DNA from 2 places in the Sporosarcina pasadenensis genome. Region 1 is predicted to be linked to the other one. Evidence: riboswitches for the same ligand, from Rfam matches in the RefSeq annotation. Region 1 holds a riboswitch; the other holds the start of a gene.

Region 1 (3,413 bases):
TAATTTTCCATCTGAAATGATTTCTGTCGGTATATATTTTGGCTCATTGCCGGGTGCTTTCACGTCTTTGCGCGTCGCGGTCTCTTGAGCCGCTTTTTTCATGACACTTAACTGGCCGTTCGTCTCAAGAATTGCATAGTTAACGTCTGCAACAGCGAAAATGCTTTGCTCGCGGAGCATCATGTTCAAATCATTCAATGTTAGACGAGCCTTCTTCATCCCTTTTTCACTAATTTTGCCTCTGTGTATAACAATGGTCGGCTGATCATCGAATAAGATTCTCGCTTTTTTCGATTTTATTGTTAGGAAGTTCACAAAAACGGTTAGTAGAGCCCACCAAATCATTGAGACTGCCCCATCCAGAAATGGGGTTTCCGTTTGAGCGGATATCTCAGCCGCAACGGAACCAATTGTAATACCCGTGACGTAATGGAAAAAAGTAAGCTGTGAAATCTGCTTTTTCCCCATCATTCTGGCGAGGAGCATAAGAATGATAAAAGCAAAAATTGTTCTAAACGTCATTTCCCAAAAATCAATTTTAGAAATTGCATCTGAAATCATTTTTGTACACACCTCCACAACGGTAGTGTGTGATAGAACTATTACAATATACAGAGAAAAAAACAAGCAAAGCAGGGATTTCATCTATTCCCGCTTTGCTGCTTTGTTTTAGATTTTCATTCCCATACGTACGGAGTTTCTTGGTAGACGTAATAATTTAACCAGTTTGAGAAAAGAAGATGAGTATGTGAGCGCCATGTGTTCAATGGTTGCTTTTTCGGATTGTCATTTGGGAAATAGTTTTCCGGCATATCTATATCGATCCCTTTTTTCAAGTCCCGTTCGTATTCTTCGGCGAGCGTGCACGCATCATATTCCAAATGGCCGGTGATCATAATATGTTTGCCGTCTTTAGACAGGACGATGAACGCGCCTGCCTCTTCCGATACCGCTAATAATTGAAGTCGCGGCTCCTGTTCAATTTCTTCAATTGAAACAGACGTATACCGTGAATGGGGTGCGTTGAATAGATCATTAAAACCACGAGCCAGCTCAATTGTCGGATCGGTCAACTGATGACTATAGACGCCAGATAGCTTTTTCGGCAACTCAAATTTGTCGATTCCGTAATGATGGTAAAGAGCAGCTTGCGCTCCCCAACAAATATGCAATACAGAAGTGACATTTGTCGTCGACCAGTCCATAATTAGTTTCAACTCATCCCAATAGGCGACATCTTCAAACTGAAGGTGCTCGATTGGGGCTCCTGTAATGATGAGCCCGTCATAACGGCGATTTTTAACACGGTCGAATGTCGTGTAAAATGATTCCAAGTGATTTTTGCTCACATTTTTAGATTCGTACGTCGCTGTATTCAAAAATGAAACATTCACTTGCAATGGCGTATTGCCGAGCAGACGAAGCAATTGAAGTTCCGTCTTTTCTTTTTCCGGCATTAAATTCAAGATGAGGATATTTAACGGACGGATATCTTGGGTAGTTGCCCGCCGTTCATCCATGACGAAAATCTTTTCTTCTTTCAACAGCTCACGTGCCGGTAATTGCTCAGGTATATTGATTGGCATTGTTGCTCCCCCTTTATAAAATAAAAAACCCCGCTCCCAAAGATAGGAACGAGGATTTGCATCTGTTTCTCCGTTCTTATCTCTCAAGATTCACATCTTGTTGGAGGTAGCACCTTCCTGCAATCGCAGAGGTTGCTGAAGCTTCAACGGGCCAAATCCCTCAGCTTCTCTTGATAAGAATTATTCAATTGTGACTATTATATCATCAATCATGGGATTGTATACTGATTTGTTTCAACGATGCACTTTCGCTTTTGAAAAACCAAGCCCTAATATTTCGGAAGCGTTTAGGAAAATGACAAATGACGACGGTTCAGCAGCTTGAAGTAGTTTCTTCAAATAGACAGCCTCCGACTGTTCGACAACGCAAAAGATCATTGTTTTTTCGTTGTTTGAATAGCCTCCTGTCGCCTTCATTTTCGTTAATCCCCTGTCAATTTCATTTTGGATGACCGATTGAATTTTCTCTTCATGGTCGGTAATGATAAGGACTAGCTTTGTCGGTGATGTTTGGAGCTGGACGAAATCAATCACCTTGCTCGTTACATAAATTGACATAAGTGCATACAAAGCAAGTTCAAAATTAAACACGAAAGCTGAGGTGACAACGACAATACCATCGACAATCAATTGTGAAAAGCCACTTGAGATGCCTGTATACTTCTTCAGTAATTGGGCGATTAATGCAGTTCCTCCAGTCGATCCATTTCCTCTATAAACAATTCCCAACCCAATACCGAGCATAATACCGCCATAGATGGAACTGAGTAGCGGATTATCGACAGACAATTGGATTCCACTCGTCAAATAGATGACGAATGGGACGAAAAAAGTACCGACAATCGTTTTTGTGCTGAACTCCTTCCCCGCAAGCAACAGTCCCAACGCGATAAGAGGAATGTTGATCATCCATTGAACGTAGGCAGGATTATATTCGAATAGTTCATACAAAATCGTACTGACACCTGAAATGCCTCCTGCAGCTATACGGGATGGCAATAAAAATATATTGAATGAAAGTCCGACCAATGACGCTCCTAGGATGATCTGAACATAGTCGAAAACGACCGGTCTTTTCTTGATGAATGACATAATTGGTTCCCCTTTCTTAAAAGACTTACCTATTCTATCAGAAAAAATCCTGGCCAGAAACGTTTCAAAGGTAGCATAAGAGGAATAGAAAGAATAGGAAACTGAAAGAAAGTATATTCATTTTTTTGTAATTTCCTAATTTACTGGTATAATAGTTGATATATTTACAAAAAAACATAAAGTCAGGGAGGATAATATGCGAAGCTTAGGCATTGTCAGAAAAGTAGACCATCTCGGCCGGATTGTGATCCCGAAGGAATTGAGAAGCACCTTGAAACTCGATAAAGGCGCACCAATGGAAATATTCGTTGATGACGATATGATCATCCTGCGGAAGTATGTAGTCGATGCGGCGTGCATCGTAACCGGAGAAATCACTCCCGAGAACACAAAACTTTCGAATGGCATGTACATTAGTCCTAAAGGTGCAGAAATCCTAAAAAAAGAAATTGAATCGAATAAGACTTGGGAATGAGCATTTCCAAGGGCAGAGGGCAACGGTTACAGCACCGTCGCCCTTATGTCACGGGCCTTATGTTAGTTAAATGAAATCGGAGGAAGCAAAATGGAAATCTTCGCACATAGAGGCGCTTCAGGTAACTTTCCGGAGAACACGATTGCTGCATTCAAGGAGGCGGCACGTCTTCCGGTTTTCGGTGTTGAATTCGATGTACATATGGCAGCAGATGGCGAACTTGTCGTCATCCATGATGAATCAATCGACCGTACGTCAGA
Region 2 (3,413 bases), on a different contig from region 1:
TTCGAACCCAACTTGCACATCCCTGAACTCGGCATGTTTCATTAACGCAGGTCCGTGTTTAGCAAACATCTTTTTGTTCGCGGTAATGATGTGGCAACCCTTCTCGATCGCATCCGACAAATACGTATACGCAGGTTCTTCCCCGACAATCGCTTCGAGAACGATATCGATTTCGGGATTCCCCAATATTTCCTGAATGTCATCTGTAAATTTTGCGCCTGTAATCGGCATACGTTCTTTTGCCTTGTCTTTTACAAGGATGGATACGACATCAACGGCGAAACCAGTGCTCCTTTTAATCTCTTCCCGCTTTTCCTGCAGGATTCTGTAAACACCTTCACCGACCGTACCGAAACCGAGTATGGCCACTTTAATTGACGGCATGAAACCACCCTCTCTATTTCTAAAGCGGAGGGCGCCTGCCTAGATGCGACAGGCATAAGGCGAAGATGCGCTTTGTTACCGCTGCTCGTAACGCTACGCTTTTACTCGCAAAAGCCGTTCTTCGTTACGACTTTAGCTTCGACTTATGACCCAAGCGTCTGGCGCCCGCAGCTAGATGTTAGTAATGATGTCCCTTAGCGGACTGCTACCGGCGCGGCTTTTTCGATCGCCTGCTGCAAGTCTGCAATGATATCTTCCGTAGACTCAAGTCCGACAGACAGACGGATCAATTCTTCCGGCGTCCCCGTCTTTTTCAAGTCTTCCGCAGACAATTGCTGATGTGTTGTTGATGCAGGATGGATGATTAGAGATTTAGCATCCCCCACATTTGCCACATGTGACCATAGCGTAATATTATCGATCACTTTGCGCCCTGCTTCACGTCCGCCTTTAATGCCAAAGACGATGATGGAGCCGAAGCCGTTTTTCAAATATTTCTTAGCATTTTCATATGTCGGATGATCTTCCAGTCCTGTGTAAGTAACCCATTCAACAGACGGATGAGCCTGTAGGAATTCAGCGACTTTCACGGCATTTTCGTTATGGCGTGTCACACGCAAATGAAGCGTCTCCAGCCCTTGTAGGAAGTTGAAAGCACTGTCCGGATCTAGGCAAGGCCCGAAGTCACGCAGCAATTGGACGCGGAGCTTCGTAGCGAATGCCGCTGCCGCAGTGTCAACGCCGTAGCGTAGGCCGTGGTACGTTTCGTCCGGCTCTGTAAAGCCTGGGAACTTGCCGCGCGTCCAGTCAAATTTCCCTGCGTCGACGACGACACCTCCAATTGTCGTTCCGTGGCCGCCAATCCATTTCGTTGCGGAATGAATGACGACGTCTGCTCCAAACTCGATTGGATTCGATCCGTATGGGGATGCGAATGTGTTATCGATGAGGAACGGAATTTCATTCTCATGAGCGATATTTGCGACTGCTTCGATATCGAGCACTTGTAAGCTCGGGTTCCCAATCGTTTCTGCGAAGATCGCTTTCGTTTTGTCCGTAATTGCCGCGCGGAAGTTTTCTGGGTCTTCTGCATCGACAAATTTCACATTGATGCCGTAGCGAGGAAGCGTGACGGCGAATAGATTATACGTACCGCCGTATAGATTGCCGGCAGCGACGATTTCGTCCCCTGCTCCCGCAATGTTCAAAATGGAGAAAGCAATAGCGGCCATCCCGGAAGAAAGAGCGACTGCAGCTGTTCCACCTTCTAGTAGTGCAACCCTTTCTTCAAAAACTGCAACGGTCGGATTTGTGATTCGTGTGTAAATATTGCCTGCTTCTTGCAAGCCGAATAAGTTTTGGGCATGTTCAGTGTCGCGGAAAACGAATGCGGTAGTACGGTGGATCGGTACAGCACGAGAACCTGTAATAGGATCCGGCTTTTGACCTCCGTGTAAGAGAAGAGTTTCTGGTTGAAGTTGTTTGTTTGTCATTTTTATTACCTCCAGTGGATTTTTTAAGATGAAAAGGCAATGCGGAGGCGTTGGGGGTTTTTGGAATAAAAAAATAACCCCTTTCGCTAAGAGAAGGGTTACGCTTTCGCTTATTCCTCCTCTTATCTTTCAGACCGTTTGCACGAATCTGTAGGAAGTAGCACCTTTGCAAGTTCGTCACTTGCCGGTTGCCGGGCATCGCAGGGCCTAGTCCCTCCGCCGCTCTTGATAAGAGTTTGGGTATTCAGTTTTTCATCTTGTTGAACAGTATAGGAGACTATTTTTTAAAAGTCAAGGGGTGAATTTATTTTTTTCTGAAACTTGCGCTTTATCTGAGGTGTTATAATGGTTTTAGAAGTCGGACTGAGCGCGGGTGCAGCCTCTTTGAGCGCGTGAGGGACTTCTTTGAGCGCGGGTGCAGCCTCTTTGAGCGCGTGAGGGACTTCTTTGAGCGTGGATGCAGCCTTTTTGAGCGCGTGAGGGACTTCTTTGAGCGTGGATGAGCGCGTGAGGGACTTCTTTGAGCGTGGATGCAGCCTTATTGAGCGCGTGAGGGACTTCTTTGAGCGCGGGTGCAGCCTCTTTGAGCGCGGGACCGGCTTCTTTGAACGCGCAACCACTCGCTTTGGACGCGATTCAACCAACATTGGACGCTGGTTCATATGAATATATTAATTTTGGGGGATCCTTATGACGTTATGGATTTTAGTTACCATAGTTTGTGGATATTTAGTCGGCTGTCTGCACGGATCGACAGTCGCGCATTGGATATCAGGGGTTAATTTGAAAGAGACTGGCGTAAAAAACGCCGGAGCATCAAACGCAATGATCGTTCTTGGGAAACGGTATGGCGCACTTGTTGCATTAATTGATATCGGCAAAGGCGTTTTCGCGGTCATTGCCGTCAGATTGCTTGCCGAACATTTCGGACTGCAAACGGAATACATCAATTTATTACTTTTCACTATTGGAGCTGCCGTTATTTTCGGTCATAATTTTCCGTTCCATATGAACTTCAATGGTGGAAAGGGAACTGCAACTGTAATCGGGGTGCTCTTTGCAATTGATTGGCGATTTGGACTTGCCGGGTTCATCCTCTTCATTCTTGTGGCCCTCATATCGGACATTCTAGTCTTTGGTGTTATCATGTTGTACATCACTCTATTGGTTATGGCCGTTTGGCTTGAGGGACATTGGCCAATATTAATTGCCATTATACTTTTCTTCATGTCGATCTGGAAGCATATTGAAAATTTCAAGCGGATTCTCAAAGGGACGGAGCCTCGTATTCGCGCATCATTCAAGAAAAAACAGAAGCACTCAGCGTGAGGCTTCTGTTTTTTTATATTCAAATCAAAAGTCCAACCAAATCTTCACGGCCGTTCCTAAGATTAATACCGCTAATATGCCTTGCAACACTTTTGTATTCATCTTCTGCCCCGCTTTTGCCCCTAATGGAGCGGCAAGGATGCTCGCTACGATCATGACAGCAGCCGGACCATAGAGCACCTGATCTGTAACAATTTTCCCTATGGT

Evidence for each region. Region 1 has a riboswitch for S-adenosylmethionine ahead of metA (homoserine O-acetyltransferase MetA). Riboswitches for the same ligand answer to the same signal wherever they lie in the genome.
Region 2: it holds a riboswitch for S-adenosylmethionine, as region 1 does, so the genes downstream of both, AB1K89_RS13555 (O-acetylhomoserine aminocarboxypropyltransferase/cysteine synthase family protein) here and metA (homoserine O-acetyltransferase MetA) in region 1, are expected to answer to the same signal.

What each region holds. Positions count from the first base shown of each region.
Region 1 is NZ_JBFEGM010000002.1:32,952-36,364, forward strand. It holds gene AB1K89_RS03915 (YetF domain-containing protein) at 1-561, opposite strand, end outside; gene metA (homoserine O-acetyltransferase MetA) at 678-1,586, opposite strand; SAM riboswitch class I at 1,660-1,766, opposite strand; gene AB1K89_RS03925 (YitT family protein) at 1,821-2,678, opposite strand; gene AB1K89_RS03930 (AbrB/MazE/SpoVT family DNA-binding domain-containing protein) at 2,875-3,153, shown strand; gene AB1K89_RS03935 (glycerophosphodiester phosphodiesterase) at 3,244-3,413, shown strand, end outside.
Region 2 is NZ_JBFEGM010000009.1:145,646-149,058, forward strand. It holds gene AB1K89_RS13550 (homoserine dehydrogenase) at 1-384, opposite strand, end outside; gene AB1K89_RS13555 (O-acetylhomoserine aminocarboxypropyltransferase/cysteine synthase family protein) at 579-1,877, opposite strand; SAM riboswitch class I at 1,997-2,112, opposite strand; gene AB1K89_RS13560 (hypothetical protein) at 2,440-2,571, shown strand; gene AB1K89_RS13565 (glycerol-3-phosphate acyltransferase) at 2,568-3,206, shown strand; gene AB1K89_RS13570 (sulfite exporter TauE/SafE family protein) at 3,231-3,413, opposite strand, start outside.